Regions from separate parts of the Nonomuraea bangladeshensis genome, predicted to be linked through region 1. Evidence: riboswitches for the same ligand, from Rfam matches in the RefSeq annotation. Region 1 holds a riboswitch; the other holds the start of a gene.
The links. A riboswitch is a leader RNA that binds a small molecule or an ion and turns the genes downstream of it on or off. The one in region 1 is predicted to bind cyclic di-AMP.

Region 1 (4,380 bases):
CGAGGCGGCCACCAAGGCCGGTGTCATGGTCGTCAACGCGCCGACCTCCAACATCACCAGCGCCGCCGAGCAGACCGTCGCCCTCATCCTGGCCAGCGCGCGCAACACCGCCCAGGCGCACGCCGCGCTGAAGAACGGGGAGTGGAAGCGGTCCAAGTACACCGGCGTCGAGCTGGACGAGAAGGTCGTCGGCATCCTCGGATTCGGCAAGATCGGCCAGCTCGTGGCGCAGCGGCTGGCGCCGTTCGGCGTCGAGATCATCGCCTACGACCCCTACCTGCCGCCGGCCCGCGCCGCGCAGCTCGGCGTCAAGCTGGTGAGCCTCGACGAGGTGTTCAAGCAGGCCGACTTCATCACCGTGCACCTGCCGAAGACCAAGGAGACCCTCGGGCTCATCGGCGACGAGGCGCTGCACAAGGTCAAGCCGAGCGTGCGCATCGTCAACGTCGCCCGCGGCGGCATCGTGGACGAGGCCGCGCTCTACTCCGCGATCAAGGAGGGCCGCGTCGCGGGCGCCGGCCTCGACGTCTTCGCCAAGGAGCCCTGCACCGACAGCCCGCTGTTCGAGCTCGACCAGGTCGTCGTCACGCCGCACCTCGGCGCCTCCACCCACGAGGCCCAGGAGAAGGCCGGCACCCAGGTCGCGCGGAGCGTGAAGCTGGCGCTCGCGGGCGAGTTCGTGCCGGACGCGGTCAACGTCCAGGGCGGCGCCGTGGCCGAGGACGTCAAGCCGGGCCTGCCGCTGGCCGAGAAGCTGGGCCGGGTGTTCACCGCGCTGGCCGGCGAGGTCGCCACCAAGCTCGACGTCGAGGTGCGCGGCGAGATCGCCTCCCAGGACGTGCGGGTCATCGAGCTGGCCGCGCTCAAGGGCGTCTTCGCCGACGTCATCGAGGAGCAGGTCACCTACGTCAACGCGCCGCTGCTGGCCAAGGACCGCGGCGTCGCCGTCGAGCTGATCACCAGCTCCGAGAGCCCCGACTGGCGCAACGTGGTGACCGTCCGTGGCGTGCTGGCCGACGGCCGCCAGGTCTCGGTGTCGGGCACGCTGTCCGGTCCCCGCCAGATCACCAAGATCGTCGAGGTCAACGGCTACGAGATGGAGATCGAGCCGACGGCGCACCTCGCGTTCTTCACCTACGCCGACCGTCCCGGCATCGTCGGCGTGGTCGGCCGCCTGCTCGGCGAGCACGGCGTCAACATCGCCTCCATGCAGGTGGCCCGCGACGTCAAGGGCGGCAAGGCGCTCATCGCGCTGACCGTCGACTCGGCGATCCCGGCCGACATCGTCGACCAGATCGTGGCCGAGATCGGCGCCGAGAGCGGCCGTTCTGTGGACCTGGAGGACTGACACTCCCCGCCTCGCGCGAAAGGCCGCCGCCCGGATCGGGCGGCGGCCTTTTCGTCGTCTCAGCTGTCTCAGCATGCGGGATGCTAGGACATCCAACGAGATTCCTCGGTTAACGTGGAAGCACATGCGCCAGGTGCTCGTACTCATTACCTGCCGCGGCGAGGCCTGTTAGGGCAGGTCGGCGACTCGCCGCGGTGAACGGCGTCGCGTCGGCCGGTAAGTCCCTCCCGTCAGTAACGCCTCCTCGCGAAACGAGTTGACGATCATGTACGAGATGTACGCCTGGAACCGTGCGGAAGACCACAAGGACGAGGCCGCCGAGGCCCTGCAGACCGCGCTGGACCGCCGCGACAACGGCGGCGCCCCGCAGGAGTCCGGCCGGTAGGGCCCCGGCTCGCACATCAGGGACGTCGGTCAGAGCACCGACGCGACGGGCATGGGCGGTGCCGGCTCCTCCTGCCGCTCCGCCCACTCCCGCACGCCCTTGCGGTCGGGCCGGACGCCGCCGACGAAGACGCTTCTGCGCCAGCTCGACAGCTTCTCCTCCTTGATGACGTCGCCGGTGCGGGGCGCGTGCACCATGTAGCCGGGCCGGGAGATCATCCCGACGTGGCCGAGGTTGCTGAAGAAGACCAGGTCGCCGGGCTTGAGGTGGTTCCAGGAGACCTTCTTGTCGAATGCCGCGTACTGGTCGGCGGCGACGCGGGGCAGCTGGATCCCCGCCTTCTGGTACGCCCGGAGCATGAGGCCCGAGCAGTCGTAACCGCCCCTGCCGGTCCCGCCCCATAGGTACGGGATGCCCTGTTTTTTCAGGGCGAAGTTCAGTGCGATCTTCCAGGCGGGCCTGCTCTGCCGATCCCGGATCTTCTTGAGTTCCGGACCGGTGAGCGTGGTGGTGAGTGCGCGCTGGTCGAGGGTTTCGGCCTTGGGCGCGCGGCCGGGGTTGTTCTCGTCGGGGGTGGATGCCTGGGCGGGGGAGGCGAGCACGGCGAGGCCGGTCGCGCCCGCCGCCACGAGAATGGCGATGCGAGACAGGGGACTGTCCTTCCATACGGCCGACCGGGTTAGCTGACGGGCTCGGGCTTGGAAGCAGCCCTACGGCGCATGCCGATTCGCCCCTGGGGGAGAGTGGGTCCCCGGCTCCACGCGAACCGCCGCGTGGATTAGGCAGGGCACGGACGCTAACGAATCAGTCAAAAGATCGCAAACCTTCACAAATCGGACTTTTCTGGAACAGTCCGAAAAATGAGACCGAGTGTTCGTCAGGCGAGACGAGCCGGTAAGGTACCGGCATGGAGTCGCGTAACATCCGCTTGGCCGTCATCCCCGGCGATGGCATCGGCACCGAGGTCGTCACCGAAGGGCTCAAGGTCCTCGAAGCCGTCGGCACGAAGATCGAGCCCACGCACTACGACCTGGGCGCGGCGCGATACCACCGCACCGGCGAGACGCTGCCCGACTCGGTGCTGCAGGAGCTGCGCGGCTACGACGCGATCCTGCTCGGTGCGGTGGGCGACCCCAGCGTGCCGCCGGGCATCCTGGAGCGCGACCTGCTGCTGCGGCTGCGCTTCGAGTTCGACCACTACGTCAACCTGCGCCCGGTCAAGCTCTTCCCCGGCGTCGAGACCCCGCTGGCCGACACCACGGCCGAGGACATCGACATGATCGTGGTCCGCGAGGGCACCGAGGGCCTCTACGCGGGCACCGGCGGCGCCATGCGGCGCGGCACGCCGCACGAGATCGCCACCCAGGAGTCGCTCAACACCGCCCACGGCGTCGAGCGCGTCGTCCGCTACGCCTTCGACAAGGCCCAGAGCCGCCCGCGCAAGAAGCTGACGCTGGTCCACAAGACCAACGTCCTCACCTACGCCGGCGACCTGTGGCAGCGCACGGTCAACCGGGTGGCCGAGGAATACCCCGAGGTCAGCACCGACTACTGCCACATCGACGCGGCGTCGATGTTCTTCGTGACCCAGCCGGGGCGCTTCGACGTCGTCGTCACCGACAACCTGTTCGGCGACATCATCACCGACCTCGGCGCGGCCATCGCGGGCGGCATCGGCCTGGCCGCGAGCGGCAACATCAACCCCGAGCGCACGGCGCCCAGCATGTTCGAGCCGGTGCACGGCAGCGCCCCCGACATCGCGGGCCAGGGCAAGGCCGACCCGACCGCCACCATCCTGTCGGTCGCCATGCTCCTCGACCACCTCGGCCTGAGCGCCGAGGCGGCCAAGGTCGAGCAGGCGGTCGCCGACGACATCGTCGAGCGGCTGACCGGCTGGACCGGCCGCACCACCTCGCAGATCGGCGACGACATCACCGCGCGAGTATCCGGCTAGGGCCGCCTAGCCTCCCCACGCGCCTGGCGGTCCGCACCCGGATCGCCAGGCGCTTTTTGCTGTCCGAAGTGGCCGAATCGCCCAACGGCAGCTTGTCATCCCATATGGCGAGACAATAGGAAGTACTAGCTGCCTTCGGGCAGCACTGCCGCGCTGTAGCGGGTCCACGGACCCTCAGGATTCGGTAGATTTTCGCGAAATCGCAGAGAGAAGGACCATCGTCATGACCATCGCTCAGAAGCTCAGCTTCGACGTGCAGCTATCCGACCACGCTCGCACCGCGGCCGAGCGGGAGCAGGTACTGACGAACCCCGGATTCGGGCAGTCCTTCACCGACCACATGATCATCATCGACTACACCGAGGGGCGCGGCTGGCACGACGCCCGGCTGGCGCCGTACGGGCCGCTCTCGCTCGACCCGGCCACCGCGGTCTTCCACTACGCGCAGGAGCTGTTCGAGGGCCTGAAGGCGTACCGGCAGGCCAACGGCTCCATCGTGATGTTCCGCCCGTACGCCAACGCCGCCCGCTTCAACCGCTCGGCCGCCCGCATGGCCATGCCCGAGCTGCCCGAGGAGACGTTCGTCGAGTCGCTCGAACTCCTCGTCCGCACCGACGAGGAGTGGGTGCCGACCACCGAGGGGCACAGCCTCTACCTGCGGCCCTTCATGATCGCCACGCAGGCGGGGCTCGG
Region 2 (4,380 bases), on a different contig from region 1:
CGCGGTGCTGTCGGGCAAGTACGGCAGGACGCCCGCCCAGATCGTGCTCCGCTGGCACCTGCAGCTCGGCAACGTGGTGATCCCGAAGTCGGTCACCCCGGCGCGCATCAAGGAGAACATCGACGTGTTCGGCTTCATCCTCGACACCGAGGACATGGCCGCCATCGGAGCCCTCAACCAGGGCAAGCGCCTCGGGCCCGACCCCGACACCTTCAACGCCACCTGAACCCTCTACGATCTCGCCTTGTGCGAGATTTTGCGTGGGGCATAGCGGCGACCGGCGGCATCGCCCAGACCGTGGGGACGGCCATCGCGGCCGAGCCGGGCATGCGGGTGGCCGCCGTCGGCTCCCGCGACCTCGGCCGGGCGCGGGCGCTGGCCGCGACGCTCGGCGCGGAGTCGGCGTACGGCTCCTACGAGCAGCTGTGCGCCGACCCGGCCGTGGACGCGATCTACGTCGCCACGCCCCACGCCCAGCACCTCCCGGTGGCCGCGGCCGCCATCGCGAACGGCAAGGCCGTGCTGTGCGAGAAGCCGCTCGCGGCCAGCGTGGCCGACGCCGAGACGATGGTGCGCCTGGCGCGCGAGGCGGGCGTCTTCCTCATGGAGGCCATGTGGATGCGGTTCAACCCGCTGATCCGCATGATCGCCACCGACGAGCGCTTCGGGGAGATCCGCTCGGTGCAGGCGTCCTTCGGCTTCGCCCATCCCTATGACGAGGCGCACCGGCTGTGGGCTCCCGAGCTGGGCGGCGGCGCGCTGCTCGACCTCGGCATCTACCCGTTCGGGCTGGCGCAGCTGCTGCTCGGCATGCCCGAGAGCCTGCGCGTCACCGGGGCGCTCGCGCCCAACGGCGTGGACGCCGAGGCGGCGGGGCTGCTGACGTACTCCGGGGGGCGGCACGCCGTGGTGGCGACCTCGTTGCTCGCGCACTACCCCAACTCCGCCCACGTGGTCGGCACGGGCATGCGGGCGGACATCCCGGCGGCGTTCTGGGCGCCGGAGCGGATCGTGCTGTCCGCGCCCGGCATGGAGCCCGAGGAGCATCTGCTCGATCCGGCCGACAACGGCTACGCGGGTGAGGTGCGCGAGGTGCGTGCCGCGGTGGCCGAGGGACGGACCGAATCGGCGATCATGCCGCTTGACGAATCCCTTGCCATGATGGGGCTGCTGGCCGACGCCCGGCAACAACTGTCCTGACCAGCCCTTTAGGGATTTGTCATCTCCTTGCCATGTGTATTACCTTATGGGGCGTCTCAGGGCATACGTCCGTTTTGTCGGAGTATGTCTGACCATCGCAAGTGAAAGAACATCACAGGATCGTCCTGTGACCGCTGAATCCGCCACGCGCGGAACCGGGGACCCACGTCCTTTGGGGTGAATCGGCACCACGTGCCGTAGGGCAGCTTCCACGTCCGAACCCGTCAGCTAACCCGGTAAGCGGCATGGAAGCAAGGAGTAACCCCCTCGATGGCCAAGCACGGCTTCACCGCTGCCCGAAAGATGAAGATCGCTTACGCCGTCCTCGGCACGGCCGTGGCCGCCGCCGCGCTCGGCCCGCAGGCCGCGAACGCCGAGACCGCCTCGGCCGCAGGACAGCACAGCAGCACCGTCAAGAGCACTGTCAAGAGCACCAAGAACCCGGTCGACCACGCCGCCCAGCGCTCCCGCGCCGACGAGAACAAGATCCAGGTCACCGCCGACCAGGTGCTGTCCATGGCCCGCTCCCAGGTGGGCACCAGCGAGAACGCCGCCGGCGGCGGCACCCCGTACCAGCGCTGGTACGCCGACTCGAAGCGGGCCGCCGAGACCATCGCCCGCGACGGCGGCACCCCCGCCGGCTACCTCAACGCCCCCTGGTGCGCGATGTTCGTCTCCTGGGTCGGCGAGAAGACCGGCGCCCGCCCGCAGATCGGCTGGGACGCCTGGACCGTCGCCCACGCCAGGTGGTTCAAGAACAACGACCGCTTCGGCACCGTCGCCAAGCCCGGCGCGGTGGTCTTCTTCTCCTGGAGCGGCAGCAAGGACCTCGACGCCATCAACCACGTCGGGTTCGTCGAGAAGGACAACCAGGACGGCACCATCTCCACCATCGAGGGCAACACCGGCAACGGCAAGGTGGAGGAGCGCGTCCGGCCGAAGTGGCAGGTCGTCGGCTACGGCTACCCCGAGTACGCCTCCTGACCTCACCCACGTACGAGCGCGCGGCCCCATCGCCCGGGGACGCGCGCTCGTCGCGTGTGCGGCCCCGCCCGCGTCAGGGCGTGGGCTCCTCCAGCAGCCGCAGGCTCTCGCGGGCCCACTCGGCGCGGGCCGTCGCGACCGCGATCTGCCCCGCGAAGACGTGCGCCTTCAGCGCGGCGATGCGGTCGTGCTCGGCCGCCGGGCGGTTCTTCAGCCGCTCCTTGAGCAGGGGCGTGTCCTTGGCCAGCAGCGCCTCCCTGTGCGCCCGCCACTCGGCGGCGAGCTGCTCCTGCTCGGCGATGAACGCCTTGAGCACCGATGCGGCCCGGTCCGGCTCGATCATGTCGAAGAACAGCGCCTGCAGGAAGAAAGCGTCCCGCGCCGGCGGCGGGGTGTGGGAGGTGCCGAGCCAGGCGCGCAGCTCCGCCAGGCCGCGTCCGGTGATGGAGTAGACGGTCCTGCTCAGCCTGGTGCCCCGGATCTCCTTCTGGCCCTCGATGAGGCCGGCCTGCTCCATCTGGCGCAGCGTGGGATAGATCTGGCTCTGCGGCGCCGACCACACCCAGCGCGGGGCGGCCTCGAAGAAGCGGGTCAGCTCGTACCCGTTCATGGGGCGCGCCTCCAGGACGCCGAGCAGCGCGTGCTGAAGCGACATGCCCTCCAGCATAGGGAGAGCATGATCCGTTCCTCTAGAACAGGTATGGAGATACATGTATTGTCCTCCCTGTCTTCGGGAACGATCTCGCGAGGAGGCGGGCGGCGGTGCGCACGGCTGAAGCCGGACCCTTACCGGAAGAGCACTTACGGACCGAGCTGGCCCTGGCCGGGCGGGCGCTGGCGGCGGCGGGGCTGGTGACCGCGTTCGGGCACGTCTCGGTCCGGACCGGCGCCGACCGGCTGCTCATGACTCCACCCGTGCCCCTCGGCACCCTCACGGCCGCGTCCCCGTACGCCGAGCTCCCCCTCGACGCCGCCGAACTGCCCGGCGGAGCGCCGCGCGAGGCGTGGATCCACGTCGAGATCGCCCGCGCCCGCCCCGGCACCGGCGCGATCTGCCGGGCACAGCCGCCTGCCGCCACCGCGCTCGCCGCCGCCGGGGTGCCCATCCGGCCACTCCACGGGCAGGGCGCCTTCCTCGGGCCCGAGGTGCCCGTGCTCGACGACGCCGTGCTCGTCCGCGACCGGGCCCGCGGCCGGGCGCTCGCCGACCGGCTCGGCGACTCCCCCGCCCTGGTCATGCGGGGCAACGGCGCGGTCACCGCCGGCGCGAGCGCCGGCGAGGCCGTCGCCCTTATGTGGGTGCTGGAGGCCAGCGCCCGCATGAACGCCACCGCCGCCGCGGCCGGAACCCCCGTCCCCCTCACCCCCGCCGAACAGCGGGCGTGGCGGTCCGCCGCGCCCGAACTCCTCGCCCGCATCTGGTCCCACCTCCGGGAGTCGTCATGATCGAATTGACGGACATCGCCTACGTCCGCTCCGGCGCCGCCGACCTGGACACCGCCGTGCGCTTCGCGGTCGACGTCGTCGGCATGGAGCTCACCGCCCAGGAGAACGGCGTCGCCTACCTGCGCGCCGACCAGCGCCACCACTGCCTCGCCCTGGTCGAGGGCGAGTCCGGCGTCATCAGCTCCGGCTTCACCGTCCGCGACGAGGACGCGCTGGCCGCCGCCGAGACCGAGCTGGAGAAGGCGGGCGTGGCCGTCGCGCGGGGCGGCGCCGAGGAGGCCCGCTCGCGCCGGGTCCGCGACTTCCTCTCCTTCGACGACCCCTTCGGCAACCGGGTCGACCTCGTCATCGACCAGGTGACGCTCACCGCCCCCGTACGGCACGGCCGCGAGGCCGGCATCACCGAGTTCGGCCACCTGTGCCTGGACGCGCCCGACGTGCGCGAGGCGTACCGCTTCTGGAACGGCCTGTTCAACGCCCGCGTCTCCGACTGGATCGGCGACTGGGCCTGCCTCATGCGCATCGACCAGGTCCACCACAAGCTCGCCGTCTTCCAGGGCAGCCGGCCGGGGCTCTGCCACATCAACTTCCAGGTGGACTCGCTCGACGACGTCATGCGCAACTGGCACTTCCTGGAGGCGAACGGCGTCGAGATCGAGATGGGCCCCGGCCGCCACCCCCAGTCCACGGCCGTGTTCGTCTACTTCAAGGGCCCCGAGGGCATCACGTACGAGTACTCGTGGGGCGTGC

Region 2: another riboswitch for cyclic di-AMP. It lies ahead of ABD292_RS35345 (CHAP domain-containing protein); the one in region 1 lies ahead of ABD292_RS08230 (C40 family peptidase).

Annotation. Positions count from the first base shown of each region.
Region 1 covers NZ_BAAAMV010000003.1:11,249-15,628, forward strand. Annotated here, with positions in the region: gene serA (phosphoglycerate dehydrogenase) at 1-1,348, shown strand, start outside; gene ABD292_RS08230 (C40 family peptidase) at 1,763-2,362, opposite strand; cyclic di-AMP (ydaO/yuaA leader) riboswitch at 2,387-2,528, opposite strand; gene ABD292_RS08235 (3-isopropylmalate dehydrogenase) at 2,641-3,687, shown strand; gene ABD292_RS08240 (branched-chain amino acid aminotransferase) at 3,911-4,380, shown strand, end outside.
Region 2 covers NZ_BAAAMV010000011.1:48,269-52,648, forward strand. Annotated here, with positions in the region: gene ABD292_RS35335 (aldo/keto reductase) at 1-226, shown strand, start outside; gene ABD292_RS35340 (Gfo/Idh/MocA family protein) at 247-1,200, shown strand; cyclic di-AMP (ydaO/yuaA leader) riboswitch at 1,323-1,458, shown strand; gene ABD292_RS35345 (CHAP domain-containing protein) at 1,471-2,184, shown strand; gene ABD292_RS35350 (PadR family transcriptional regulator) at 2,258-2,839, opposite strand; gene ABD292_RS35355 (class II aldolase/adducin family protein) at 2,947-3,630, shown strand; gene ABD292_RS35360 (VOC family protein) at 3,627-4,380, shown strand, end outside.